3 regions of the Cupriavidus sp. 8B genome follow, and region 2 is predicted to be linked to each of the others. Evidence: predicted binding sites of a transcription regulator. Region 2 holds the regulator's gene; each other region holds the start of a gene.

Region 1 (9,700 bases), on a different contig from region 2:
CTGGCCGACTCGGGCCTGCCCATCATCGCTGCCGATACCATGGAAGAAGCCGCCCAGAAGGTCGTGGCTGCTGCCGCGGGCAAGTAAGCCAGACGCGAACACGAACGCCAGCAGCGCGCCGGGGCCAGGCCTTCGCGCGCTGCTTTGAGCCAAGCAAAGGATTACAGCATGTCGATTCTGATTAATAAAGACACCAAGGTCATTACCCAGGGCATCACCGGCAAGACCGGCCAGTTCCACACCCGTGGCTGCCGCGACTATGCCAACGGCAAGAACTGCTTCGTTGCCGGCGTGAACCCGAAGAAAGCCGGCGAAGACTTCGAAGGCATTCCCATCTACGCAAGCGTCAAGGATGCCAAGGCATCCACCGGCGCCACCGTGTCCGTGATCTACGTGCCGCCCGCAGGCGCCGCTGCCGCCATCTGGGAAGCCGTTGACGCTGACCTGGACCTGGTGGTCTGCATCACCGAAGGCATCCCCGTGCGCGACATGATGGAGCTCAAGGACAAGATGGCCAAGGGCAACAAGAAGACCCTGTTGCTGGGACCGAACTGCCCGGGCCTGATCACGCCTGACGAAATCAAGATCGGCATCATGCCGGGCCACATCCACCGCAAGGGCCGCATCGGCGTGGTGTCGCGCTCGGGCACGCTGACCTATGAAGCAGTGGGTCAGCTGACCGCGCTGGGCATGGGCCAGTCGTCGGCAGTGGGCATTGGTGGCGACCCCATCAACGGCCTGAAGCACATCGACATCATGAAGATGTTCAACGACGATCCCGAAACGGACGCCGTGGTCATGATCGGCGAAATCGGTGGTCCGGACGAAGCCAATGCGGCTTACTGGATCAAGGAAAACATGAAGAAGCCGGTGGTTGGCTTCATCGCTGGCGTGACCGCGCCTCCGGGCAAGCGCATGGGCCACGCCGGCGCGCTGATCTCGGGCGGTGCCGACACGGCGCAAGCCAAGCTGGAAATCATGGAAGCCTGCGGTATCAAGGTCACCAAGAACCCGTCGGAAATGGCTCGCCTGCTCAAGTCGATCCTGTAATACCGATAAGCATCCGTCCCGCCTTCCGGGCGGGAAGGATTGCCGGGCCGGCGCGCTCGCATGACTGCAACCGCGCATCGACCCTCCGTGCCCCCGCCTTCGTGCGGGGGCATGTCATTCTGGAGTACCGTCACCTAGGGTATCTCCCGAGGTGCGTGACATGCCGATTGAAACCGAATCGAAAGCTTGATACGGTAAATCTTCATGTCTGAAGACTCAGACATCCGAAATTCCATGGGCGCCGCAGGTTTTGGCAGCGCTATGTGGCGTTAGAATCATAATTTAAGAAACTCGAGGAGCTTTACCGTGGAACTGCTGTCCTCCACTGCCTTCTGGATCGCGTTGGGATCCATTATCCTGACCAACATCGTGCTCTCCGGCGACAACGCCGTGGTGATCGCGCTGGCCTCCCGCAACCTCCCGCCCGCCCAGCAGAAGAAGGCCATCTTCTGGGGCAGCGCCGCCGCCATCATCATGCGGGTGGTGCTGACGGTAGCCGCGGTCAAGCTGCTGAGCCTGCCGTACCTGAAGATCGTCGGCGCCATCCTGCTGGTCTACATCGGCGTGCAACTGCTCACCGGCGACGACGACGAAGAAGGCCACTCGGCCAAGGACAATATCTGGGCCGCGATCCGCACCATCCTGATCGCCGACCTGGTGATGTCGCTCGACAACGTGGTGGCCGTAGCCGCCGCCGCGCAGAAGGGACCGGAAGGCAGCCAGCTGATGCTGCTGATCCTGGGCCTGGGCCTGTCGATCCCCCTGATCGTGTTCGGCAGCACCATCCTGCTGAAGGTCATGGACCGCTTCCCCATCATCATCGTGCTGGGCGCCGCGCTGCTGGGTTACCTCGCGGGTGAAATGCTGGTCAGCGACCCGGTGGACGCTGCGTGGTTCGAAATGCATGTGCCGCATGCCCACCTGGTGTTTGGCGCGATCGGCGCCGCGCTGGTGGTGGTGGTTGGCAAGCTGCTAAATAGGCGAGCGCCACAGACGGCCTGATAGGCTTTGACCCGTCTTAGGACGGGATTACAGGTGAGATGGCGCCCCGTTGGGGCGCCACTAGACAGACGGGTGGCCCGGGAGCCGCCCGTTTTGTTTTTGGGCTGTAGTGCAGGGCATGCAGCAAACATGGCTGTGACTTCAGTGCGGTTGCAGACTGACTTAAGCCAGAACAGCGGTTTACTGACCCTCCGCGTCATACTTAGTGACAAAATTTGCGCCTGATCAGCGTTAGGAATGGTCCTAAGTGGCGAAAATTGTCACTCGCCGACGAGACATCAAGGCTTGTCGGCGCTGGCACGCTAACTGCTAAGAACTTACAGCATCACATGAAACAAAATGTTTCTATTTGTATCCAAAATTCCTTCGAGGGGTCAATCATGCAACAACGGGTTCAACAACTGAAAAAACTGGGCCGCCGAGCTCAGAAGGGCTTCACGCTGATCGAACTGATGATCGTGGTTGCGATTATTGGTATCTTGGCTGCGATCGCTATTCCGCAGTATCAGGACTACGTGACGCGTGCGCGTTGGGCAGACAACATCACGTCCATCGCCAGTCTTAAGCAGGCAATTGCGGAGTGCATCCAAAATAATGCGCAGACGGCCGTGGCCAGCCCATGCGACGCGTCAGGCGCTGCCGGGCTGGCGAGCGCTGGCGGCGGCGGGTTCACCGCGATGCCGACGCCAACGAATGGGACTGTGGCTTACACGGCTGGGGCAATTGTGATTACGGCTGCCGGCGCGCTGGGCGCAACTTGTAAAGTGACTGTCACACCGACCATCACGCCTGCCGCCGTGACCTGGGGGGCTGCAACTTCCGGTGCCGGTTGCAGTAAGGCTCAAACCGGCGTCTGATAAACGCTTTGTTGCCCAAGAGAGCGCCTTCGGGCGCTTTTTCTTTACCCACTCTCCAAGCTATCATCCGCCTTCGGCCCAAAAGGCATAACAAGGCGCCCCACATGCTGCCCTCCCGGTCAGCCATCCCTCTCAGCTTCCTCGCGGTAGCCGTCACGCTGCCGCTACTGGTCTCCCGGCACACGCTCCCCCTCGCCACCTTCTACGGCGAATGGACCTCGGCATTGCTGTTCGCGCTCGCTGTCATCCTTCTGGGCGCCCCGGCGCTGCGGCAGGGCAGAAGCACGGCCTACAACGCTGCTCCCGCCCAATTCCCCTGGATCCTCCTTTTCCCCCTCTGGCTGATCGCCACCGGTGTCACGCAAACGCTGACCGGCATGGCCGATGTGTCGGGCAGCCGGCTGATCACCGAGCTATCGCTGGCCCTGGCTGGCGCGGTGATGTGGACAGCCTGGCGCCAGGGCCGTGCCGCAACGCCCGTGGAGCGCCAGACGATGGTCGATGTGCTGGCCATCGCCTGGCTGGTGGCCGGGTTGCTGGGCACGCTGGCACAGTGGGTGCAGGTATTCGGCCTGGAGCCGGACACGCTGGGGATGGTGTCCACTTACTTTTACGACGACAACCGCCGCCTGTGGGGCAACCTGAACCAGCCAAACCACCAGGCTACGGTTGCCGGCATCGCGCTGGCGGCGGGGGTCTGGCTGGCGGCGCGCGGGTGGTTGCGGGCGCCGGCCTGGCTGGCGGCGGCGTTGCTGCTGGTGAGCGGCATCGTGCTGTCCGGCTCGCGCACGGGCGTGCTGCACGTGGGGCTGGCTTCGATTTATGCGCTGGTCGCTGCCTGGCTGGCGCGGGGCGGGGCGGCGTTTGGCGGTCCGGGCGACCCGGGCGGATTCGCGGGTGCCATGCAGCGCGCCGGCCACGCTGGGCGCAACCCCATGCGGCGGCCCGCGGGGCTGGCGTTTGCCGCGGTGGCCATGGTGGTGATGCTGCTGATCCTGCAGCCGGCGATCAAGAGCGCCGGGCAGGCAATGGACTGGCGCCTTTTCGATACCGTGGCGCAGATGCAGGGGGCCGACCAGCTCTCGTGGCGCGCCGCGATGTGGACGCATGCGTGGGCGATGTTCCGCGCGCATCCGTGGCTTGGGGTGGGTTGGGGCGAATACGGCTGGGCACAGTTCCAGCAGCTCGCGCAGGTGGGCGTGAAAGTGGAGATGTCGCTGCATGCGCACAATGCTGTGCTCGACATGCTGGCCAAGACGGGCGTGATCGGCGCGGCGGGTGTGTTCCTGAGCCTGCTGGCATGGCTATGGCGCGTGGCGCGCCAGCGCTTGTGGCGCGGGGATGCGCCCGAGCGCGCGCAGACGGGGCTGGTGCTGGCCTGGCTGGCGATGCTGTGTGCGCATTCCATGCTGGAGTACCCGCTGCACTACCTGTATTTCGTGCTGCCGTTCTGCTTCTTGCTGGGCTGGCTGGAGCCATCGGGCTTCGGCCGCCTGCGCGTGCCGCGCAGGTTTGCCGTGCTGGCGGGCGTGGTATTCGCTGGCGTGGCGGCGGCCATCCTGGCCACCATGTGGCAAGACTACCGGCGTGCCGAGGCGCGCGAGTACGCACGCGCCGAGCGCCGGGCCGCACTGCCGATGCCGAACTTCTGGTTCCGGCAAGCGGCCGCGTCGGACGCGATCGAGGAGGCGAAGATCACGCCGGAGAACGCGGCGCAGTTGCTCGGGCCCCATATCGCCGCGGTGCACCTGCTGCCGACGCCGACGCTGATCTCGCGCACTGCCTGGCTGATGGCGCTGACCGGTGACCCGGTACAGGCCCGTGCATGGCTGGAGCGCCTGCGCTTTTACTTCGCGGGGGATGAGGCTAACCAGTTCGCGGCACTCGCCCGTGGCTGCGCTGAAGTCGACGCCGCGGCGCGGCCGCGGGATTTCTGCGACTGGGTGCAGCTGCGCGCCAAACACAAAGCAGAGTGAGCGTCCCTGAGCCGGGCCGCGCCACCCAGGGCTATTGCGGCGCGTAGCCCGGGGGCGGGGGCGGCGGATAGTAGTACGTCGGCGCGGCAGCCGGACGCGGGGTTGAGGCCATGCGCCCGTAGACCGGCACCCGGTTGCCGCTTGCGTACATGCATTGCACATACGCTGTGTCGTACTGACGCTGGCTGCCGTAGCCGGCATATTGGGCATTGCCTGCCCCGACCGCCGCGCCGGTGAGCAGGCCGACACCTGCGCCCACCGCCGCGCCCGAGCCGCCATTGAAGGCCGCCCCGGCCGCCGCGCCCAGCGCGGTGCCCACCACGGCGCTGCCTACCGCGCTATTGGTGGCCGCCTGGTTGGCGGTCACACCCCCTACCTGGCCAAAGGCGTACTGGCGGCAGCTATTGTCGTCGGCCCGGAACTGGTCGAAGTTCTTGCCGGTGCCCGGCAGCACCATCACGCTGGGGCCATTGGGCATCACGGCGCACCCGGCCAGCACCATCGCCGCGAGCGGCAGGCTCAGCAGGATTGGCAGGCTGGGGCGGTTGACGTGGTTAAGGACTTTCATCTCGGCACCTCGATACCTTGGTCTTCGATTGCTCGCCGCGCCGTGGGCGTTTCGGGCATTCAGCGTACCTGCCCTGCCAGGCGTCAGACGCTAGGCGGGTGGCTGTGCCGGCACCTTATGCCAGCCGCCGGGACAAGCCTTGATGTACGGGTAGTAGCCATCCGGCCGCGCGCAGCGATACCAAAACGCCTGCTGCTGGGGCACGGGTGCCGCGACACCGCCGCTGTCCATTTCCATCGTGCCGTCCTGGCCCTGCTCGATGTATTGCGGCGGCGACACAGGTACCCCGACGACCGCGGGACCGTAGGCGTAGCCGGGCGGGTAGTAGTACGGGTAGGGGTAGCCCCACCCGTATCCGTAGCCAAATCCGGGACCGATGTAGACGCCTACGCTGCTGTGCCAGCCACCGCCGCCGTGCCATCCGCCACCACCGTGCCAGCCGCCGCCTCTTCCCGCCAGCGCGGTACCGCTCGCGCCCAGCGCTGCCAACACCAGCAAGAGCTGGCCAACCCTACGCCCGTTCATGTTGCCCACCTTGGATCGACGCGGAACGTGGTCCCGCCGGCGGCGCAGTTCGCGCCCCCTAGATTGCATTGAATACCAATTTGCCGTAGCCCGCGATGTGACGCCTGCTGGCGAAATGCGGCGTTACGCTTGTTACAGCGGAAGCGGCTCTGGCGTAAGACTGTGTCAGGTTTGGTAAGAAAGGCGACTCGCGGTGGCGATGCGGATCAGGCACATGCGGTGCGTGCCGGACGTCCTGCTCAGGTGCCTGAGACCCAATCCCCCGACTTCCCTCCATGCTTCTCCAGCAGCTTCACGTCGCCCATCACCATGCCGCGGTCGACCGCCTTGCACATGTCGTAGATGGTCAGCAGCGCCACCTGCACGCCGGTCAGCGCTTCCATCTCCACACCGGTCTGGCCGTGGGTTTCGGTGCGCACGGTGCAGCGGATGGTGGCGCTGGCCTCGTCCAGCGTGTAGTCCACCGCCACCTTGGTGAGCGAGATCGGGTGGCATAGCGGGATCAGGTCGGAGGTGCGCTTGGTGGCCATGATGGCGGCCACGCGCGCAATGCCTAGCACGTCGCCCTTCTTGGCCGTGCCGTCGCGCACCAGCGCAAAGGTGGCGGGCAGCATGGTGATGGTGCCGGTGGCGATGGCCACGCGGTGGCTGTGCGCCTTGGCGCCGACGTCGACCATATGGGCTTGTCCGGCGGAATCGAAATGGGTGAGCTGGCTCATGGCGTGGACCTGGCGGATGGCGGGAATGAATGCGTGACGGATGCGCTTGCCGCGTATGCCGGGGCGGTGCGTGGCAAGACCGGGCGACGCCCGATGGGAATGGCTTCCGCAGGCCGCTATCATAGCAACATGCGTAAGAACCAAACGCTCGCCGGAGCGCTCACCTTGCCCGCCCGACGGGCGCGCCTCATGTCTTCCAGGCCTCCCGGGGGCCTTGGCCGCCGCTCGCTCGCGGCGCTGGTGGCGCTGACGATCGCGCTGCCCGCCTGGCCCCAGCAACGCCTGCTGCTGAACGACCCCACGCGTACCGCGGCGGCGGCGGCGGCGGCGGCGCCGGAGAGCGACAGCCGCGACGGCGGCGACCAGGTCTATGACAACCTGAACCGCAGCGTGAAGGCGGGGCAGAAATCCGATTTTGGCCTGCGCAGCAACAACACCGTGGTGGAGACCTCCGGCGTGCAGCTGCCCGACCTGGGCGATCCGTCCACCGCGTCGCTCACGCCCGACATGGAGCGGCGCCTGGGCGACCGCATCATGCGCGAGATCCGGCGCGATCCGGACTACGTGTCCGACGCGCTGCTGGCCGACTACCTGAACGCGCTTGGCTATCGGCTGGTGCAGGCGGCGCGCCGGCAAAACATCTCCGGCTCCACCGGCGCCGGCACCTTTGCCACGGGCTTCGAGCTGTTCGCGGTGCGCGACCGCAGCATCAACGCTTTTGCGCTGCCCGGCGGGTATATCGGTGTGCACACCGGCCTGCTGGTGCAGTCCGATACCGAATCCGAGCTGGCCTCGGTGCTCGGCCACGAAATCGGCCACGTGATGCAGCGGCATATCGCGCGCGGCATCACCACGCAGGACCAGTCGATGTGGATCGCGCTGGCCTCGATGGTGCTGGCCGGGCTGGCCGCCACCAAGAGCGGCGACGCGGCCGCGGCGCTGGCCATGGGCGGGCAGGCTGCGGCGGTGTCCAACCAGCTGTCTTTCTCGCGCGGCGCCGAGCGCGAGGCGGACCGGGTCGGCTTCCAGATCATGACCGCGGCGGGGTTTGACCCCCAGGGCATGCCCGACTTCTTCAAGCGGCTGCAGCGCGTGGTGGGGATTTCGGAGAGCTCGATGCCGTCGTATGTGCGCACCCACCCGCTTACCTCCGAGCGGATCGCCGACATGCAGGACCGCGTGAGCCATGTGGCCGTGCGCCGCGTGGCGAGCACGCCTGAGTATGAGTTCGCGCGGATGCGCTCCCGCATCCTGCAGGAAACCACGCCGAGCGATCTGCAGAACGCGCGCGCGGCGCTGCAGACGCAGCTGGCGGCAGCCTCGCCGGCGCGCCTGCCTGCGCTTTACTACGGCATCGCGTTCGCCGAGCAGCGGCTGGGCCGCAACGCCGCGGCCGAGCAGTCGCTGGCCGAAGCCCGCCGCTTGTACGGCACGATCCCAAGCGCTACCTCGGGCAGCCCCATGCTGGATGTGATGGCGATCGAGCTGGCGCGCGCGCAGGGACGCCAGCAGGACGCGCTGAACCAGGCGGTGGCGTCGATGAAAGCGTTCCCGTTGTCGCACGCGGTGGCGCTGAGCTATGCCGCGACCTTGCTCGGCGCCGGCCGGATGGACCAGGCAGTGACCTTCCTGCGCGAGCGCACGCGTGAGGAGATCGCACGCTCCGAGTGGTGGGACATGCTGGCGCGGGCCTACGCCGCGCAGGGCCGGCGGGTGCAGCAACACCAGGCGCTGGCGGAGAAATACGCGGTGGATGGCGCCTACCAGGCCGCCATCGAGCAGTTGCAGATCGCGCGCAAGGCGGGCGACGGCGATTTCTACACGCTGTCGGAAGTCGATGCGCGGCTGCACCAGCTGGAGCGCCAGTACCGCGAGGAAAAGCAGGACAACAAGGGCATGCCTAACTGACGCGATGGCGCACTGGCGCCGTCACTCAGGCAGCCTGTTCCCCCGCGGGCGGTTGCGGCTGGCGCACAAAGCCGTAGCGCGCCGGCACTTCGTCCTCTGCGATCGGCTCGACCTGCACGTCGGCGCCATTGAAATGAAACACGCCGAGGTTGCCGCCGCAGGCCTCGCCGTGCCAGGTGCAGGCGCTGCTGAAGCCATCGAGATCATGGTCGTGCAGCAGCGCGGCCTGCAGGCCGCCGCCGCTCTCGCCTTCCACCGTGCCCGCCAGCACCACATTGCCGTGCTCGTCCGCATGGCAGCCATGCAGCGTGAAGGCACGCTGCGAGGTGGTGTGTAGCTTGCCCTGGTGCAGCCGCACGATCCACGGCGCATAGGCCAGCGACACGAACACGCGCTGCGGGCCGTTCTGGAAATACCAGGCGCCGCGTTCGTCGGGCTGGTAGTTGCGCTCGATAAAGGCGATCAGCGCCTCGTGGCGGATCGGGTCGCCGGACAGGCCGTGCTGCTGGGCATACTCGTTGCGTATGCGCCATTGCCCACGCCGGTCCAGCGCCAGCCAGCCGTAGCAGTTGGGTACGTTGGGCCAGCGGGCCATGGCTTGCTTGACTGTCTCATCCATCTTCGGTGCCTCCTTGCGGGACCGCCCGTGCCCGGGCACCCCGCTCGCATTCGTTCTGGCGACGCCTGTCGCGCAGGCGCGGCCCGCACTCTCCGTGGCCTTAAGCCACGGCGTCGAAAAACCGCAGCATGCGCGCTGGCAGCCACTCGATATGCCCCGCATAGGGCAGCAACGGCAGGGCGCGCAGCCTATCTTCGCGCGGTGTCATGAAACCGACGTGACCACCATGCTCGGGCTGCTCCAGCCAGACCTGCGGGCTGACCTCGGCGGGGCCCGGCAGGTGGCGCGCCGGCAGGAAGGGGTCGTTGCGCGCGTTGAGCACCAGCGTGGGCACTTTGATTTCGCCGAGCACCGGCTTGCTGGATGCGCGCGCCCAGTAGTCATCGGTATCGCGAAAGCCGTGCAGCGGCGCCGTCACGATATTGTCGAACGCGTACAGGTCGCGGCTGGCGAGCATGGCCTCGCGGTCGAACAGC
Region 2 (9,700 bases):
ATGGACGCCTTGTTCACGCGGCTTGGCGAACTGGTCAGCGAGGCGGACCAGAAGATCGCCCAGCTCCACCAGCTCACCGACAGCATGTACCGCCGCTTCAATGCCGAGCATGGCTTTACGCTGCCCGCGCCGATCCAGTTCGTCACCGCGCGCTACGTCAGCGAACTGCAGCAGACGCTGGCGCTGGCCCACACGCACTTCGGTGCCATGAACATGCTCACGCGCACGCGCCCGCAGCTGGTGCAGAGCGCGTTTTCCACCATCGCGACCCGCGTGCTGGAAACCTTCCGCGATCTGAACCGCGATATCGAGATCTGGCTCAAGTCGGTGATGACGCCGCTGGAGGCGCAGGTGCGCGAACACCAGAAGCAGTTGCGCCGCCGGGTCGATTCGATCGAGCGCATCCATGAGGCCACCGACACGCTCGAGAGCCGCATCGCGCAGCTCGAGGAAGTGCTCAACGGCCTGGACGATCGCAGCGGCCGCATCGAATCCTTCTCCAGGCGGATCCTGCAGCCGGACGCCGACGAGGGGCAGCTCAGGGCGTTCGCGGCCTGAAGCGCGGCCGGCGCAAGGCTGGCCGCGAGTGCCGGTGGCGGCGAGGCGGTATCATGACGCGCCGCCGCCTCCGGCGCTGTCGCCCTGTTGCCTTACCCGTCACGTACCCGATGCCCCGCAAGCCCGCTGCTTCTCCTGCCGTTTCTTCCGATCTTCCCCCCGCCGCGGTTCCCGCCGATTTCGCCGCGCGCGTGGTGGGCTGGCAGCGCATGCACGGGCGCCATGACCTGCCCTGGCAGAACACCCGCGACCCTTACCGCATCTGGCTGTCCGAGATCATGCTGCAGCAGACCCAGGTCAGCGCGGTGATCGAGTATTTCCAGCGCTTCGTCGGCCGCCTGCCAACCGTGGCTGCATTGGCCGAGGCCAGCGCGGACGAGGTGATGGCGCTGTGGGCCGGGCTTGGCTACTACTCGCGCGCGCGCAACCTGCACCGCTGCGCCAAGGCCGTGATGAGCGAGCATGGCGGCGTGTTCCCGACCGACCCCGAGGTGCTGGTGACGCTCCCCGGCATCGGCCGCTCCACCGCGGCGGCCGTGGCCGCGTTCAGCGCCGGCGTGCGCTCGCCGATCCTGGACGGCAACGTCAAGCGCGTCTTTGCCAGGTTCTTCGGCATCCATGGGCATCCCGGCGTCAAGGCGGTGGAGAACCGCATGTGGCAGCTTGCCGATGAGGTCTTGCCAGCCAAGGGGCCCACGCAAGCCGAGGACATGGTGTCCTACACCCAGGGCGTGATGGACCTTGGCGCCACCGTATGCTCGCGCGGCAAGCCAGCTTGCCTCGCCGCCGCCGCGTCATGCCCGCTGGCGAGCGACTGCGTGGCGCGCCGCGACGGCCTGACCGGCGTGCTGCCCACGCCAAAGCCGCGCGCCGCCATTCCCGAGCGCAGCACCGTGATGCTGCTGGTCCGCCGCGGCCGCGAAGTCCTGCTCGCGCTGCGCCCGGACAGCGGCATCTGGGGCGGCCTGTGGAGCCTGCCCGAAATGCCGGTCGATACCGTGCCCTTCGATGCGGAGCTGGCCGAAGACGCTGCGCTAGAGCGCGCTCGTGAATTCGGCAATCCCGGCGCTGCCAACATGGTCGGCGAACTCACCCATGTCTTCACCCACTTCCGCCTGCTGATCCGCGCCATCCGCGTCGACGTCACCGGCCTCGCAGTGCGTGACGCAGATAGCGGCCCCGCGCTGCGCTGGCTTTCGCTGGACGATCTGGACGCGGTAGGCACGCCCGCGCCAGTGCGCAAGCTCCTGGAAGCGCAAGCCCAAGGCGGATTGTTTTAACAGCGTCTCGGAAGGTGCGAAGAAATCGTAGCGAGCGGCCCGTGGCAGGTGCGAGGAGCGCAGCCGTACATGCGTACGGCGAGCACCGCAGCGCCTGCCACGGGCCGCGCAGTAGATTCTTGATGCAGTAGGCACGCCAGCCCCAGTGCGCAAGTTGCTGGAAGCACAAGCCCAGGGCGGTCTGTTTTAACAGCGTCTCGGAAGGTGCGAAGAAATCGTAGCGAGCGGCCTGTGGCAGGTGCGATGAGCGCAGCCGTACATGCGTACGGCGAGCACCGCAGCGCCTGCCACGGGCCGCGCAGTAGATTTATTCGCACCTTCCCTACAGGATGTGGTGCTGGTGCATGTACTTGTGCACGATCTCGATCCGCATCCCTGCGTCCGGCAGTGCCATCAGCATCTGCTTGGCCTTGAGCGGCACCGGCAACAGTTCGCACAGCCGATTGGCGACCCAGCTGGGGTCATCCCACAGGAACGGCTCGGTGAAAGGCAGCTTGCCTGGATGCTCCGCATGGAGCGAGGCGACGATACGCCGCAGCACGGCCAGGCATTCGCCCAGCAGCTCCAGCTTGCAGTCGATGATGTCGGGCGGCAGCAATTCCGCCTGGCCAACCAGCAAGCCATCCGGGTTCAAGCTGTGGCCCAGCAGCCGGAAGCGCTGGCGGCCGCGCGCGCTGATCAGCAGCACGCCAAGTTGCTCCATATTGCAGTCGACGATGTCGGCCAGGCAGCCGATTGGCTCGGGCAGGGTGGGCTCGTCCGGCCGCGCGACCTCGTTACCGCTGGCGATCAGGCAGACGCCAAAGGGCGCGCGATCGCGCATGCAGGCGCGCACCATGTCCACATAGCGTGCTTCGAACACGCGCAGCGGCAACAGCCCATCGGGAAAGAGTACGGTGTGCAGCGGAAACAGCGGCAGGCTATCCAGCGTAGGCGCCGCCGAGGTGCTGTGCGAGGCGGGGCTGGATGCGGATGAACCGGGCGTGGCGGGTGAGGACATGCTGAGCCAGCAAAGGTTTCGGGCGGGGATTGCCGAGCCTGACCGCGAAACCTGGCGGTGCGGCGTTCAGCCGCCCGGTGCGAGCTCGCGGTGTCTCACCAGCACATTACCATGGGCGCGAAAATAGTTGGCAAGTCTTTCCGCGATGTAGACCGAGCGATGCTGGCCGCCCGTGCACCCGATTGCGACGGTCAGGTAACTGCGATTGTCGGCGATGAAACTTGGCAGCCACTTTTCCACATAGGCGCGGATGTCATCGGCCATGGCCAGCACCATCGGCTGGCTCTGCAGGAAATCGATCACGGGCTCGTCGCGGCCGGTCAGCGGGCGCAGCGCCAGGTCGTAGTAGGGGTTGGGCAGCGAGCGCACGTCGAACACCAGGTCGGCGTCGCTGGGCACGCCGTGCTTGAAGCCGAACGACTCGAACAGCAGTGTGAGCTTGATGTCATCGCCGCGCACGAATTCCTTGATCCACGCGCGCAGTGTATTGGTGCGCACATTGCTGGTGTCGATGCGGTGCGCAGCCTCCGCCAGCGGGCTCAGGAGCTCGCGCTCCATCTCGATGGCCTCGATCAGCGAGGTGTCGTTGAATGTGGCCTCGGCGGCGCTATCCGCAGGATTCTCGTTCTTGGGATTTTCCGAGAGGCCAGCCATGGCCGCGCGCATCGACAGCGGATGGCGCCGCCTCGTCTCGGAATAGCGCTGCACCAGCGCATCGGTATTGGCGGTCAGGAAGACCACCCGCACCTGGTGCTCGGAGGCGAGGTCGCGAAGCGTGCCGGGCAACTCGTCCAGCGATTCGCGGCTACGGATATCGGTGGCGACGCCCAGATGGGTGTAGCCCTGCGCCGCGAGGTACTTGGCCAGCTCCGGGATAAACTGAGCCGGCAGGTTGTCGACGCAGTAATAGCCCGCATCTTCCAGTACGTTCAGGGCAACGGATTTGCCGGAGCCGGAGATCCCGGTGATAAGTATGATGCGCATAGCGTGACAAGCATAACATCAGGTGATGACGCCGTCATGACGGCGACGCGCCAGTAAAAATGGCGAACCGAAGAGGTTCGCCATTTTTACACGTCCGCGCCGCAAGTGATGCCGGCAGCTTACTTGGACAAGCAATCGCTCATGAAGGCCTTGCGCTCGTCACCCTTCTTGCCGGTGGCCTGCGCGTTGCAGGTCTTCATCTTTTCCTGCTGGCTGTTCTTGGCGGGTGCGGCCGCGGGCTTGTTGGACAGGCAATTGCTCATGAAGGCCTTGCGCTCGTCGCCCTTCTTGCCGGTGGCCTGCGTGTTGCAAGCCTTCATCTTGTCCTGCTGGGTGTTAGGGGCCGCCGGTGCCGCAGGTGCAGCGGCCGGAGCATTCTGGGCGAAGGCGCCGGTGGCAAAAAGCGGGGCTACCAGCACGCACATCGCGATCAATTTTTTCATGCTTGCTCTCCTGGCTGTGGAAAACTTCATGGCTGCTGGCCTGTCGGCTCGGCAACTCGGGGCTGGGCCCAATGCCCATTACTGCACAAAACGGCCTATGCCCCGATGACGTTGACGATCGAAGCGCGGCCGGATGTAAGCAATTGAAAACAGCCCCTTTGCGGGGCTGCCAGACCTAGAGTAGCCGACCCTGGCCCCGCGATGCGACATCGGCCTGCATCGCGGCGCGCTGGCGGTCCATGAAGTCGCGCAGCGTGTCGATGCCGCGCAGGCGCAGGATGGTGTTGCGCACGGCGGCCTCGACCAGCACGGCGAGATTTCGGCCGGCCGCCACCTGGATCTTGACCATGTGGATGGGCAGGCCGAGCACGTCGAGATACTGGGAATCGAGCGGCAGGCGCTCGAATTCGCCGTCGTTGCGGCGTACCAGCTGCACCACCAGCTTCAGCTTCATCTTGCGGCGTACCGCGGTCTCGCCAAAGATGGTCTTGATGTCGAGCAGGCCCAGGCCGCGCACTTCCAGCAGGTTCTGCAGCAGCGGCGGGCACCGGCCCTCGATGAAGTCCGGCCCGAGGCGCACGAAATCCACGGCATCGTCCGCCACCAGCCCATGTCCGCGCGAGATCAGTTCCAGGCCGAGCTCGCTCTTGCCCAGGCCGGATTCGCCCATCACCAGCACGCCCATGCCGAGGATGTCGAGGAACACGCCGTGCATGGTCACGCGCGGCGCGGAAATGCGGGACAGGTAGAGGCGCAGGTGATCGATCACCGCCGCGGAAGACACCGGCGTGGTGAACAGCGGGGTGGACGAGCGCGTGCAGCGCAGTTCCAGGTCGGGCGGCGGCTCCATGCCGTCGGCGATCACCAGGAACGGCGGCTCCAACAGGATCAGCTCGCCCATCTGGCGCTTGCGCATCTCGTCGTCGAGGCGCTGGTAATACGTGATTTCGGGCTTGCCCAGCACCTGGATCCGGTTCGGGTGGATCAGGTTCAAGTGGCCGACGAGATCGGCCGCCGACGTGGCTTCACGCGCAAACTCGACATCGAAGGCCCGGTCCGCGCCTTCCAGTCCTGCTACCCAGGAGAGTTTGATATCGGCTGCGTTGTCGTCGAAGATCGACTGCGAGGTGACGCCAGTGAGTTCCATTCGGGTGCTTTCAGGGACGGGCTTTCAGTGGCGGATCAAGGGTGCCATTGCGTCAGCAACTGGTGCACGTCGTCGGGGGTGGGCAGGGTAGCCAGTCCTTCGCGCATCTCGCGGTCGGACAGCAACTGGGCGATCTCGGAGAGAATTTCCAGATGCTGCTGGGTGGCCTGTTCGGGCACCAGCAGGAAGATCAGCAGCGCTACCGGCTTACCGTCGGGCGACTCGAAGGGGATCGGCTCGGCCAGGCGCATGAAGGCGGCCAGCGGCTGCTTCAGTCCCTTGATGCGGCCGTGGGGGATCGCAACCCCGGCGCCAAGGCCGGTGGACCCCAGCGACTCGCGGGCGAACAGGTTGTCGGTCACGGTCGCGCGCGCAACGCCATGGTTGTTCTCGAAGAGGAGCCCGGCCTGTTCGAACACGCGCTTCTTGCTGGTGACGCTGACGTCGAGGTTGATGTTGCCGGGTGGCAGCAATTTAGCCAAACGATTCATGTGGAATGCGCAGGGTTTTCTAGAAAGCAGGCCCGGGGCAAGGAGGCGTCCCGCCGGGCGGAAAGAAGATAAAAACCAAGGCCCGATGTTTCCACCGGGTGTCCCCATGCCGGTGTCGGGCGTCTGGCCATTATAGAGCAGGCCCGCTGCCGCTTTGTGCATTGCAATAGCCGAGGCGCTGAAGCGGTGCCGCATGCACGGAAATGGCCAGGCAAATCAACTATGTATGGCACAGCATACACCGGTACATATGCGTTGCGGAATCCCCTGCGTGGCCCGAAGGGGGGAGGCTGGAACGAAAAAGCCGCGCTGGGCGCGGCTTGATTCCGTTTTCAATGGACTGACACCGACGGCCCGGTATGTGGGCCGCCAGGCACGGTCATTGCTGCATCTGGGATGCGGCCATCTGGTACTTGACCGCTTCACGGTCGTGGCTTTGCACGCGATCCTTGTGGCGAATCACCTGCCGGTCGAGCTTGTCGACCAATGCGTCGATAGCGGCATACAGGTCTTCATGATGCGCTTCGACAAAGATGTCCTTGCCCTTGAGATGTAGATTGATTTCCGCGTACTGCCGCCGGTCCTTTTCTTTTGTATTGTCGACAGAGAGCAGCACACTTACGCCAATGACTTGATCGAAATGCCTGACGATACGCTCCAGTTTCGTTTCCACGTACTCACGCAGAGGGGGCGTGATGTCCAAGTGGTGTCCACTGATCTTGAAGTTCATAGCGTTTCTCCTTCTGAAAGAGCTGCATCAGGCAGGCGATGCAGCTCGGCTACAAAGTCTTACGGAGATTGACCGCGGGAATCTTGAGCGCTTCGCGGTATTTGGCAACGGTACGCCGTGCTACCACAAAGCCTTGCTCGCCGAGCAATTCGGCAATCCGGCTGTCGGACAAGGGGTTCCTAGCGTCTTCGGCTCCTATCAATTGCTTGATCAACGCACGGATTGCCGTTGATGAGGCCGCGCCGCCGGTTTCTGTGGATACGTGAGAGCCGAAAAAATACTTCAGCTCGAAAGTCCCCATCGGCGTTGCCATGTACTTATTGGTAGTCACCCGAGAGATGGTGGACTCGTGTAAACCCAGTGTATCGGCAATCTCCCGCAAAACCAAGGGGCGCATCGCAATTTCACCGTGGGTGAAGAAGTTCTTTTGACGTTCGACAATGGCTTGTGCGACGCGCAATATCGTGTCGAACCTCTGCTGGATATTCTTGATCAACCAGCGTGCTTCCTGCAGCTTTTGCTGCAGTCCCGCCGCGCCGGCATCGCCTTTTGCACCGCGCAAAATCTGCGCGTACATGTCGTTGATACGTAGCCGCGGCATCACATCCGGGTTGAGATGGGCGATCCATCCGCCGCTCAACTTTCGAACGAAAACATCGGGTACCACGAAGTCGGCTTCCGGCCGGCTGTAGGCATGGCCGGGATAGGGCGCGAGCGAGCGGATCAGTTCATGCGCCGCCTTGAGTTCCGGCTCGTCCACTTGCAGGGCTTTTTTCAGGCGCGTGTAATCGCGCACCGCCAGCAGCTCCAGGTGATTGGTGACGATGCTCAGCGCCAGTTCGCGCTGCGGATGCTTGAGCCTGCGCAGTTGCAGCGCCAGGCACTCGGCTGCGTTGCGCGCCCCGACGCCCGGTGGATCGAAGCTCTGCAGCAGCGTAAGCACGGCCTGGATCTCGTCGACCTCGAACTCGAGCTCCTCCGGCAGCTCGCTGCAGATTTCCTCGAGCGTGGCGCTCAGGTAGCCGTCATCGTCCAGGGATTCGACCAGGAAGATGGCCAGCCCTTTGTCTCGCAGGGAAATCTTGAGCGGCGCCAGCTGCTCCATGAGGTGTTCGCGCAGCGTGGGCTCGGCGTCGCGCAGCTGCATCGGTGTTTTTTCGTCGTCTTCGCCTTGCGGGCGGCGGGCGAAATCGTCCAGGCTCCAGTCGTTGCCGTAATCCTCGTTGCTGTCGGAATAGCTGTCGTCGGCTTCGGGGGCGCCATCGGGGCGGTTTTCGCTGGTGCCCTGGCCATCGGCGGGCGCTGGCGCGGGCGCGCTCTGGAGGTTCACCGAGCCGTCCGAGGACACGCGCAACGGGCTGTCGAGCCAGTCGTTCTCGCGCTCGAGCAAGGGGTTCTCGGTCAGCGCCTGTTCCACTTCCTGCTGCAGTTCAAGCGTGGACAGTTGCAGCAGCCGGATCGACTGCTGGAGTTGCGGCGTAAGCGCGAGATGCTGCGAGAGGCGGAGCTGTAGCGACGGTTTCATGCGACCTATTTTATGCCCAACTTCCGTACTGGTGGAACGGAAATTGCTATCGCTGGCGTCGCATGATCGTTTGAAGGATGAAAGGCGACACCGAAGCCGCCCGGGGGGCCGATGCGCGGCAGGCGCCGCGCGCGCCTTTACATGCGGAAGTTCTCGCCCAGGTAGACCTTGCGCACCGACTCGTTGGCGATGATGTCTTCAGGCTGGCCGGACGCCAGCACCGCGCCCTCGCTGATGATGTAGGCGTGGTCGCAGATGCCCAGCGTCTCGCGTACGTTGTGGTCGGTGATCAGCACGCCGATATTGCGCGCCTTGAGGAAGCTGACGATGCGCTGGATTTCGCCGACCGCGATCGGGTCGACGCCGGCGAAGGGCTCGTCAAGCAGGATGAAACGCGGCGCGGAGGCCAGCGCGCGGGCGATTTCCACGCGGCGGCGCTCGCCGCCGGACAGCGACAGCGCCGGGTTGTCGCGCAGGTGGGCAATCTGCAGGTCATCCAGCAGGGTGTCCAGCCGGCGCTCGATCTCGGCCTTGCCCAGGGGCTTGCCATCGTTGAGCTGCAGTTCCAGCACCGCGCGGATATTTTCCTGCACATTGAGCTTGCGGAACACCGAGGCTTCCTGCGGCAGGTAGGACAGGCCCATGCGTGCCCGCTCATGGATGGCCAGGCCGCTGATGTGCTTGTCGTCGAGCACGATATCGCCCTCGTCCAGCGCCACCAGCCCCACGATCATGTAGAACGACGTGGTCTTGCCCGCGCCGTTGGGGCCGAGCAACCCGACCACTTCGCCGCTCTTCACGTCGAGGGACACATCCTTGACCACAGTGCGCGAGCCGTAGCGCTTCTTCAGGTGGCGCACGACCAGCGTGCTGCTGTCCTTCAGGGTGGCGGGCTGGGACGGTGCGGTCTGGGTAGCGGTCATGAAGGTCAAGGCAGAATCCGTGGATTGGGGGCGTGGCGGCGTCAGGTCAGGGGTTGACGGGGGCGGGTGCCGGCTTGAGCGGCAGCGGGTTGGCTGCGCCGCCGCTGGCGGGCTGCTCCTGGCGCGGCGACAGCACGGCGCGCACGCGGCCGGACGGGCTGCCCGCGGTCGCGTTCTCGGCGCCGCCGCTGGCCGTATAGAACTCGTTGCGGCTGTCATAGGTGATCACCGCGCCGCGGATCTCGTCGACCAGCTTGGCGCCGGCCAGGCGGGCCATGCGGGCGCGCCCGATCAGCTTGGACAGCTCCTGCTTGCCGTCATATTCGATGCGGTCGCCCCAGCCGTCGATGTACTCGTCGACGTTGTCGCGCTTCTGGCGGATATAGGCTTGCTTGCCGCCCTTGGAGGTCGCGACCGCGTACTGGTAGCCCTCGGGATCGGTACGGACTTCGGCCGCGTCGGATTTCAGCACCATGGTGCCCTTGGTCAGCACCACGTTGCCGGTCAGTACATAAACCTGCTTGACGTCGTCGTAGCTGGCATTGTCGGCCTCCAGGACCAGCGGCTTTTCGCGGTCGGCTTTTTCGGCGCTGGCGGGCGCGGACAGCGCGAGGCCCAG
Region 3 (9,700 bases), on a different contig from region 2:
CGACTTTCCACAGCTCCGCTCTGGCGACCGTCACAGGACAGACAAAGCCGCCCAGGCTCGGGCCGTCGTTGGTAAGGATCACCGGGAAGTCGCCGGTGAAATTGATGGCGCCGATCGCGTATTCGCAGTCGTGCACGTTGGATGGGTGCAGCCCCGCCTCGCCGCCATCGCGCCGCGCCCATTCGGGCCGGGGCCCGACCAGGCGCACGCCGAGGCGGTTCGAGTTGTAGTGCACTTCCCAGTCCGTGGCGAAGAACGTCTCCATGGAGGCCGGCGTAAAGAAATCCGGGGCACCATGCGGGCCGTACAGGACCGCGATATCCCAATGCTGGCCGTAGGCCGGCATCAGCGCCGCGGGTGCCGCCTGCGGCTGCGTCATGGGTGCTTCGATGCCGGACCCCGCCAGATGCGGCTGGCCGATCGGGAGCATATCGCCTGGCCGCAGCGTGCGCCCGGCATGCCCGCCGAACTGCCCGAGCGCGAAAGTGGATCGGCTGCCAAGGTAGACCGGCACGTCAAAGCCATTGCGCACGGCAAGATAGGTGCGGCAGCCTTGCGTGGCCTTGCCGAGCGCCAGGACCTGTCCCGGGGCTACGCTGATCGGCGCCCAGAACGGGACATCCATCCCGTCGAGCGTCGCTGCGCAAGGCGCGCCGGTCAGCGCCACCAGGGCCGCGCTGTGAAAGCGCAGGCGTGGCCCCACCAGCGTGCATTCGAGCCCGGCGGCGCCGGGGTGATTGCCAACGATGCGGTTGGCCAGCCGGAAAGCGTAGTCGTCCATCGGCCCGGACGGCGGCACGCCGACATGCCAGTAACCCATGCGGCCGGGCACGTCCTGGATGCTGGTGTAGGTGCCAGGCTCCATCACCTCGATGACTGCCGGCGCGTAGGGAAAGCTGTCGAGCATGTGCGTGAAGGCCCGGCCCGCGGAGAACTCGGGCGAGTCGACGATCTGGCGCAGGTAGTCCAGGTTGGTGGCGATGCCGCAGAGGCGCGTGGCGGCCAGCGCTGCCGCGAGTTTTTCGCGCGCGGCTTCGCGGGTGGGGCCGTGGACGATCAGCTTGGCCAGCAGCGGATCGTAAAAGGCCGACACCTGCGTGCCGGTCTCGACCCACCCGTCGACGCGCACGCCATCAGGAAAAACCACCTCGGTCAGCGTGCCCGGCGAGGGCTGGAACTGCTTGAGCGGATCCTCCGCATAGAGCCGCACCTCCATGGCCACGCCCTGCGGCGGCCGCGAGATGGCGTCCCAGTCCAGCGCATCGCCCGCCGCCACCTTCAGCATGCAGGCGATCAGGTCCAGCCCGGTGACCAGCTCGGTCACGGGATGCTCCACCTGCAGCCGGGTGTTGACCTCGAGGAAGTAGAACGCCTCCTGCTCCACGTCGTAGATGAACTCCACCGTGCCGGCAGACCGGTAGCTGACAGATTCGCCCAGCTGGATCGCGGCCCGATGCAGCGCATGGCGCGTTGCCTCGCTCAGATGCGGCGCCGGGGTTTCCTCCACCACCTTCTGGTTGCGGCGCTGCGTGGAGCAATCCCGCTCGCCCAGCGCCACCACGCGGCCCGCGCCGTCGCCGAAGATCTGCACCTCGATATGCCGCGCCCGGTCCAGGCAGCGCTCGATAAAGACCCCGCCATCCTTGAAGAACTGCTCGCCCAGCCGCTGCACGCTGTCAAAGGCCGCGCTCAGCTCAGCGTCGTTGGCGCAACGCGACAGGCCGATGCCACCGCCACCGGCGGTGCTCTTGAGCATGACGGGATAGCCGATGCGCCCGGCCTCGCGCAGGGCTTGTTCCAGGCTGGAGAGCAAGCCAGTGCCCGGCGTCATCGGCACCCCCGCCTGCGCCGCCAGCTCGCGCGCACGGTGCTTCAGGCCAAACTCGCGGAGCTGGTGCGGCGTCGGGCCAATGAAGACCAGTCCCGCCGCGTCACAGGCCTTCGCAAACTCCGCGCTCTCCGACAAAAAGCCGTAGCCCGGAAACACGGCTTGCGCGCCGGTATCCAACGCAGCCTGCAGCACGCGCTCGGCCACCAGGTAGCTATCCGCCGCGCGCTCGCCGCCAAGCGGCACGGCCACATCGGCCAGCCGGGCATGCGCGGCATTGCGATCGGCATCCGAATACACGGCCACGCTCTTGATCCCCAGGGCACGCAAGGTGCGGATGGCGCGCACGGCGATCTCGCCACGATTGGCGATCAGTACGGTATGGAACATCGCGGCTCCCGGGTCAGTTGGCGCTAACGCGGACGTTGCTGCTGGCGAGATAGGCGCGCCAGCCGCCAAAAGCCGTGATATCGCGGGCGCCTTCCAGGCCCCGGGGCTCGCAGATGAACCCGGCGACTTGCCGGCCGTCTTCCAGCATCAGCTTGCCGATGCCAAGCGGCGCAGGAATCTCCGCCACGAACGCGCCGAAACTGGCCAGGGGCACATCCCAGAGCTCGACTTCGATCGGCGCGCCCTCACCCGCGCCGGTATGGACCAGCCCGGGCTTGGGCGGCGTCGTATCCGCCAGCGCATAGAGCCGGTAGCAAGCCGCAGTGCGGCATGCCTCCACAAAGGCCGCGTGGCGCGTGAGCAGCTGGTGGTTGAGCGGCATGCCGCTGAGATGGGCGCCGACCACGGCCAGCCGGACCGACCCTGGCGTGACGGGCGTAGCGCGCTGGGCATCAACGGGACAAGGCCGCCCGGTGGCGCCCAGCGGCAGCGCTTGCGCCGCCTGCCACTGCCGGCCAAGACGTGCCAGCGCGCGGTCCGACCAAGCCGGGGCAACCAGCGTGATGCCGGCCGGCAGGCCGTCCTCGCGCGCACCGGCCGGCAACGCCAGCGCCGACAGGTCGGCCAGGTTGGTGAAGTTGGTATAGGTGCCAAGCCGCGCGTTCAGGCGGATCGGATCGTCCTGCACGGCGGCCAGCGTATAGATCGACGGCGCGCTCGGCACCACCAGCGCGTCGACCTTGGCCAGCGCTACGTGGATCGAGCGGGTCAGCGCCGCCCGCCGGTATTCGGCGTTGAACGCATCCATGGCGCTATAGCGGCCAGCCTCCTCGACGATGGCGCGCACGACCGGATCGATCGCGTCCGGCCGGCTGGCGTGAAGCTGGCTCACCGCCAGGAAGCGCTCAACCACCCACGGCCCCTGGTAGAGCAGCGCGGCCAGCTCGGCGAATGGCGAGAAATCAACGGGCACCAGCTTAGCGCCCATGGCCTGCAAGTCCGCCAGCGCCTGCTTGAAACTGGCCTGCGCCTGCGTATCGCCAAAGAACGCCAGCTGATCGGGAACGCCCAGCACGGGCGATGGCGCCAGCGCGGTAGGCGCGCTGAGCGGATAGCTGCGCGAGTAAGGATCGGCATGGTCGAAGCCGCCGGCGATCTCCGCCACCAGCGCGGCATCGTCGACCGTCAGCGCGAACACGGAAACGCAGTCCAGCGTGCGGCAGGCCGGCACCACGCCGGCGCTGGACAGCCAACCCCGCGTCGGCTTGAGGCCTACGATATTGTTGAATGCCGCGGGAATGCGCCCGGAGCCTGCCGTATCGGTCCCGAGCGAGAACGGCACCCAGCCGCGCGCCACGGAAGACGCCGAGCCCGAGCTGGAGCCACCGCTGACGTACGCCGGATCGAAGCTGTTGGGCACCGCGCCATAGGGCGAGCGCACCCCGACCAGGCCGGTGGCGAACTGATCCAGGTTCGCCTTGGCCACCACGATGGCCCCGGCCGCCCGCAGCCGCGCCACCGCGCCGGCATCGCGCTCGGCCACATACGCAAACGCGGGACACGCCGCCGTGGTGGGCCACCCTGCCACGTCGATGTTGTCTTTCACCACGAACGGCACGCCGTAGAGGGGAAACGCATCGAGCTTGCCGCCCGCCTCTTCAACCCGAGCCTCCAGCGCAGCCAGCTGGGACTGCAGCCGTGCCGCATCCAGGCGCGCGATCCAGGCCGGATCGCCTGCGTCCAGGTCCAGGAACGGGGCGAGCGCGTCCAGCGGCGAGGCGCCTTGCGTCTTGTAAAGCTGTTGCCAGTCAGGCAGGGTCCGGCAACTGCCAAGGCTGGCGGCGGATCGGCGCAGAGGAGTCTTGCTGGTCATCGCTTGTATCCCGGGTTGTATACATGAAGGCGTGCAGACCAACAAAGCAGGAGACATGCCATGTAAGAAGAAAAATAAATTCCTCTTACCAATCGGGGAAATTGGGGATCAGCGCGCCTTCGCGGGCCGAAGACGCATGCAGGGCACCCAGGCGCGCCGCACCATGGGGCGGCGCGCGTGGACCTAAATCAGTGCCTGTGGGCAGGACGACGCCGCAATGTGGTGCGTCATAGGCCGGCTCCGTTATTGCATGGTTTATATTGCCCGGGGCTGCTTGCATGAGAGCCCTTTGACTTTTGGAGGTGGTCTTGAAGATGAGCAACGGCGTTCCCCGCCGCGCGGCGATCGCGCTGGCCCTTTGCGGTTTCGGGCTGATGCCTCTGGCATGGGCCGCCGATGCACCGGTGCCATCGGTGCCCGACGCCGCCGCCAGCGATCCCGCCGGCCTTGGCTGGATGAAAGGCGCGCCACCGCCGCCCGAGCGCACGGTACGCTTCGACGACGGCAGCTATTGGCAATTCCCCGCCCTGCGCTGGAGCGTGTCGCACTTCCGGGAGCTGATGCCCACCGTCAACGTCTCGCGCGGGCTTGGCACGCCGGTGCCGCTGCCGCGCGCGTTGCGCACCGATATCGACGCGCTGCAGTTCCTGCCGATCGGCGCCACCCAGCCGATGACCTGGGCGCAATCCCTGGCGGCCAACTACACCGATGGCATCGTGGTGCTGCAGCGCGGGCGCATCGTCTATGAGCGCTACCTTGGCGCGCTGAGGGACGACGGCCAGCATGCGGCCATGTCGGTCACCAAGTCGGTCATCGGCACGCTCGGCGCCATGCTGGTCGCAGAAGGCCGCCTGGATGCGAGCAAGCGCGTGGCGGACTACGTGCCGGAGCTGGCCCGATCGGCATTCGGCAATGCCACGGTGCGCCAGGTGCTGGACATGACCACGGGGCTCAAATACAGCGAGGATTACGCGGACCCCGACGCCGAGGTCTGGATGCACGCCCAGGCGGGCAGCCCGCTGCCCAAGCCCAAGGACTACACCGGTCCGCGCAATTACTATGAATCGCTCCAGGCCATCCAGCCGCAAGGCGAGCATGGCGCGGCGTTTGGCTACAAGACTGTCAATACCGATGCGCTGGGCTGGGTCATTGCACGCGTGACCGGACGCTCGGTGGCCGAGCTGCTGTCCGAGCGTATCTGGCGCCGGCTGGGCGCGGAGCAGGATGCGTACTTCACCATCGACTCCATCGGCACGCCCTTTGCCGGCGGCGGCCTGAACACCGGCCTGCGCGACCTGGCGCGCTTTGGCGAGATGCTGCGCCGCGACGGCAAGTTCAACGGACAGCAGATCCTGCCCAAGGCGGTGATCGACGACATCCGCCGCGGCGGCGACAAGGCCGCGTTTGCCAAGGCCGACTATCCGCTGCTAACGGGCGGCAGCTATCGCGACATGTGGTGGGTCACCCATAACGAGCACGGCGCCTACATGGCCCGCGGCGTGCATGGCCAGCGCATCTATGTCGACCCGAAGGCCGAGATGGTGATCGTGCGCTACGCATCGAACCCGGTGGCCGGCAATGCCGCCAACGACCCGACGACGATCCCGGCGTTTCACGCGCTGGCGAAGTACCTGCTCGCCAGGCCGCGCTGAATCCCGCTGATCGGGCAAGTACTGGTTTCATCCGCCGTGGCAATGCCTCAGGCGGGGATCTTGCGGAATTTCTCGTGCAGCTGGCGCAGCAGCGGCGTGGGCGTCATGCCGTTCTTCTTCTCGACCTCGATCAGCCAGCCGGTGCGATGCCAGTCCTGTACGATGCGATCGAGGGCGGCCTGCGTATCGGCTTCTCCCTTGCGCAGCCAGATCACCGACGGCGACGGGATCAGGTCGCGCGGCGAGACGATCTCGAAGTCCTTCCAGTCGGCGTTGCCGTCCACCAGGTCCCGCAGCGTGGGGCTGACGTGCACGGCCGCCACGCAGTTGCCGCCCTTGAGCGCCAGCAGCGACTCGGGCTGCCCCCGGAACGCCTTGATCTGCGCGCCATATTGCTCGGCCAGGGGCTTGGTGAAGTTGCTGCCTTGCGAGACGCAGACGGGCTTGCCCTTGACATCTTCCCACCTGGCGATGCCGCTGCCCTTGCGCGCGATGGCAGCACCGCCGACCTCCTCGAACGGCGTGGGCACGAAGGACAGGATCTCGCTGCGCTCCTGGGTCCATTGCATGTTTGCGATCAGGATATCGACCTTGCCTTGCTGCAGGAACTGGACACGATTCGACGGCTGCACCTGGATGGTTTCCAGCGCCACGCCCAGGCCCTTGGCCACGCCCTCGGATAGCTCTACGTTATAGCCGATGTGCTTCTGCGTGGCCGGGTCGATGGTGCCGAACGGCGGGCCTGACAGGATCACGCCAACCACCAGCTTGCCGCGCTGCTTGATCTTGTCGAGCGTGGCGTCGGCGTGGGCGGGAACGGCTGCCAGGGAAAAGACGGCGCACAAGGCGGCCGCAAGACGGTGAAGCAGCGGGGATCGCTCGAGGGAATGCATGCGGGAGAGGCGGGGGGCCATAAGAGACAAGAACGAGGAAGGGGAAAACGAAAAGCGAGCGGGCATGTTGCGGGATCGCAAGGGTGCCCACAACAAATGCTTTCAGATATGGATATGCGCAGGGGTGCCGGAAACGGCCGCGTGCCCCGCCTCGCTCGCCCCCGGCGCGACGCGCCTATCGTGCCCGCCGCGCCGCGCGCCCCGTCTTGTCCGCGGCCTTCTTCTCACCCGCAGGCGGCGCGGCGAATTGCCCGGCCGCCGCGCGCAGGCATTCGAGCAGCTGGATGCTGCTGGGCGTGGGCCGCCCCTCGCGCAGCGTGATCACGCCCACCGGCGGCAGCTCCAGGGGCACGTCCATGGGCAGGACATGGAAGCGGCCTTCCCGCTCGAACTGCTGCCCCACCGACCTGGCCAGGAAGCCCACCGCGTCGAGCTGGGTGACGAAGGTAGAAATCGCCAGGTAGGACGACGACTCGATCAGGTCGGTCGGCGGCTGCAGCCCGTGCCGGTAGAACTCCTGCTCGATCTTGACCCGCAGCGAGGCCCACGGCGGCGGCACCACGCAAGGCATGCCGGCCAGGTCCGCCCAGCCCGGCGCGCGCTTGCCCGCCAGCGCGTGGCCGGCGCGCACCACCGCCACCATCGGCTCGTTATAGAGCGGCTCGGTGATCAGGTCCGGCGCGGCGTAGCCGGGCTCCAGCCGCCCGACGATCAGGTCCAGTTCGCTGATGCGCAGCTTGGGCAGCAGGTGGGGCAGGTCGCCCTCCTCCACCAGCACGGTGGCCTGGGCCGAGCGCTGCTTGAGCAGGCCCACGGCTTGCGCCAGCAGCACCGGCAAGGCCGCGCCCATCGACCCCACCCGGGTGCGCCCGGCGGCGCCGCTGGCCTCCGCGGCGATCTCGTCGCGCGTGCGCTCGTATTGCGCCAGCACCGAGCGGGCAAAGCGTACCAACGAGGCGCCCGCCGGCGTGGGCTCGGTGCCGCGCGTGGAGCGCGTGAAGAGCGTCAGCCCCAGTGCCTTCTCCACCTCGGTGAGCATCTTGGAGACGGCCGGCTGGCTGACGGAGAGAAACTCGGCGGTGTGGCCGAGATGGCGGAATTCGTCCAGCGCCACCACCAGTTGCAGGTGGCGTAGCTTGATGTTGGAGCGCAGCGCGCGGTCGATCTGGGGCATGACGCGATTCTACTTAACTTTAAGGTTATGAAGCCATTCCGATCATTGATTGGATTGTTATGAAGGGCTTTGCCACAATCCTGCCTGACCGATGGAATGTTGCCATCGGCCCATGACTCCAATAACGACTCCTGCGAGGACGACACATGACCGCACCCCACGGCATCAATCACGGGCGACGCCGCCTGCTCATCAGCGGCGCCGCTGCCGCCACGGCCGGCACTGCCGGCCTGTTGCTGCCTGGCTTCGCGCGTGCCGCCGGGTACCCGGAGCGGCCCATCACCTTTATCTGCCCGTGGCCTGTCGGCGGCACCGCCGACCAGTCGATGCGCGCGCTGTGCCAGGTGGCGTCGGGCGTACTCAAGCAATCCATCGTGGTGGAGAACCGCGCCGGCGCATCGGGCATGATCGGCACCAAGGCCCTGGCCCGCGCCAAGCCGGACGGCTACACCATCGGCCAGGTGCCGATCTCGGTGACGCGCTTCTCGCAACTCGGCATGCTGCAGCTGGACCCGCGCAGCGAGCTGACCTACCTGGCCCGCACTTCCGGCCAGACCTTCGGCATCGCGGTGCCGGCGAACTCGCGCTTCAAGTCGCTCAAGGAAGTCGTGGCCGAAGCCAAGGCGCATCCCGGCAAGCTCACCTATGCGCATGCCGGCATCGGCGGCGCCACCCACGTGGGCATGGAGGAATTCGCGCAGGCCGCTGGTGTGCGCTTCAATGCCATTGCCTACAAGGGCGGCGCGCAGGCCTTGCAGGACGTGCTTGCCGGGCAGGTCGACCTGCTGGCCGATTCCAGCTCGTGGGCGCCCCACGTGGAAGCCGGCAAGCTGCGCCTGCTGGCCACCTGGGGCGACCAGCGCACGCCGCGCTTCAAGGACACGCCGACGCTCAAGGAACTGGGCTACAACGTGGTGGTGGATGCGCCCAACGGCATCGGCGCGCCCGTCGGACTGGATCCCGCCGTGGAAAAGAAACTGCGCGACGCCTTCCGCCAAGCCGTGGCCAGCAAGGAATTCCAGCAGGTCGCGGCCCGCATCGATGCGCCGGTCATGTACCTGGACGGCCCGGAATACAAGCGCTACATCAGCACGGTGTACGACCAGGAAACCCACCTGATCCAGCGCCTCAAGCTCAAAGAACTGCTGCAACAAGGCTGACCCAACGTGAACTCCGCCGCCCTGATCCGCCTGCATGCGAACGACAACGTCCTGATTGCCCGGGACGCCCTGAGCCTTGGCCAGAGCCTGCCTGAACTAGGCCTGCGCGTGCGCGCGCAAGTGCCCGCGGGGCACAAGATCGCCGCTTGCGCCATTGCCAAGGGAGCGCAGATCCGCAAGTTCGACACCGTGATCGGCGTGGCCGAGCGCGACATCGAGGCCGGCGATCACGTGCATTCGCACAACCTGGCGCTGGTGGATTTCTATCGCGATCCGGGCTTCTGCCAGGATGTGCGGCCGGTGGACTATGTGCCCGAAGCCGAGCGCGCCACCTTCATGGGGTTCGTGCGGCCCGACGGCCGCGTCGGCACGCGCAACTTCATCGGCATTTTGTCGTCGGTGAACTGCTCGGCCACGGTGATCCGGCATATCGCCGACTACTTCACGCCCGAGCGCATGGCGGCCTATCCCAATGTGGATGGCGTGGCCGCCTTTGCGCAAACGAGCGGTTGCGGCATGTCCTCGCCCAGCGAGCACTTCGACGTGCTGCGGCGCACCCTGGCCGGCTATGCGCGCCACCCCAACCTGGCCGGCGTGCTGATCGTGGGCCTGGGCTGCGAGCGCAACCAGGTAGCGGGCCTGATGGAGTCGCAAGGCCTGGTGCCCGGCAGCCATGTGCGCACCATGGTCATGCAGGACAGCGGCGGCACCGCGGCCACCATCCAGGCCG

Evidence for each region. Region 2 encodes sigma-54, which starts transcription at its own class of promoters, with help from an activator protein. Its sites were predicted from a motif close to TGGCANGNAANCTGCTTT; they were not measured.
Region 1: the regulator sigma-54 is predicted to act here: its motif matches at 2,348-2,365, upstream of ACYP5B_RS35495 (pilin).
Region 3: the regulator sigma-54 is predicted to act here: its motif matches at 4,135-4,152, upstream of atzF (allophanate hydrolase).

What each region holds. Positions count from the first base shown of each region.
Region 1 is NZ_BAAILO010000380.1:81,418-91,117, forward strand. It holds gene sucC (ADP-forming succinate--CoA ligase subunit beta) at 1-87, shown strand, start outside; gene sucD (succinate--CoA ligase subunit alpha) at 169-1,050, shown strand; gene ACYP5B_RS35490 (TerC family protein) at 1,357-2,052, shown strand; gene ACYP5B_RS35495 (pilin) at 2,433-2,909, shown strand; gene ACYP5B_RS35500 (PglL family O-oligosaccharyltransferase) at 3,014-4,885, shown strand; gene ACYP5B_RS35505 (YMGG-like glycine zipper-containing protein) at 4,917-5,387, opposite strand; gene ACYP5B_RS35510 (hypothetical protein) at 5,544-5,978, opposite strand; gene moaC (cyclic pyranopterin monophosphate synthase MoaC) at 6,218-6,697, opposite strand; gene ACYP5B_RS35520 (M48 family metallopeptidase) at 6,887-8,605, shown strand; gene ACYP5B_RS35525 (DUF2946 family protein) at 8,631-9,224, opposite strand; gene ACYP5B_RS35530 (YheT family hydrolase) at 9,325-9,700, opposite strand, start outside.
Region 2 is NZ_BAAILO010000211.1:64,568-74,267, forward strand. It holds gene ACYP5B_RS21275 (dynamin family protein) at 1-558, shown strand, start outside; gene mutY (A/G-specific adenine glycosylase) at 669-1,838, shown strand; gene ACYP5B_RS21285 (LON peptidase substrate-binding domain-containing protein) at 2,161-2,838, opposite strand; gene rapZ (RNase adapter RapZ) at 2,905-3,822, opposite strand; gene ACYP5B_RS21295 (PsiF family protein) at 3,942-4,265, opposite strand; gene hprK (HPr(Ser) kinase/phosphatase) at 4,441-5,412, opposite strand; gene ptsN (PTS IIA-like nitrogen regulatory protein PtsN) at 5,448-5,903, opposite strand; gene hpf (ribosome hibernation-promoting factor, HPF/YfiA family) at 6,283-6,633, opposite strand; gene ACYP5B_RS21315 (RNA polymerase factor sigma-54) at 6,683-8,158, opposite strand; gene lptB (LPS export ABC transporter ATP-binding protein) at 8,296-9,081, opposite strand; gene lptA (lipopolysaccharide transport periplasmic protein LptA) at 9,128-9,700, opposite strand, start outside.
Region 3 is NZ_BAAILO010000201.1:85,101-94,800, forward strand. It holds gene uca (urea carboxylase) at 1-2,218, opposite strand, end outside; gene atzF (allophanate hydrolase) at 2,232-4,091, opposite strand; gene ACYP5B_RS19925 (serine hydrolase domain-containing protein) at 4,466-5,743, shown strand; gene ACYP5B_RS19930 (transporter substrate-binding domain-containing protein) at 5,791-6,636, opposite strand; gene ACYP5B_RS19935 (LysR substrate-binding domain-containing protein) at 6,812-7,810, opposite strand; gene ACYP5B_RS19940 (tripartite tricarboxylate transporter substrate binding protein) at 7,957-8,970, shown strand; gene ACYP5B_RS19945 (UxaA family hydrolase) at 8,977-9,700, shown strand, end outside.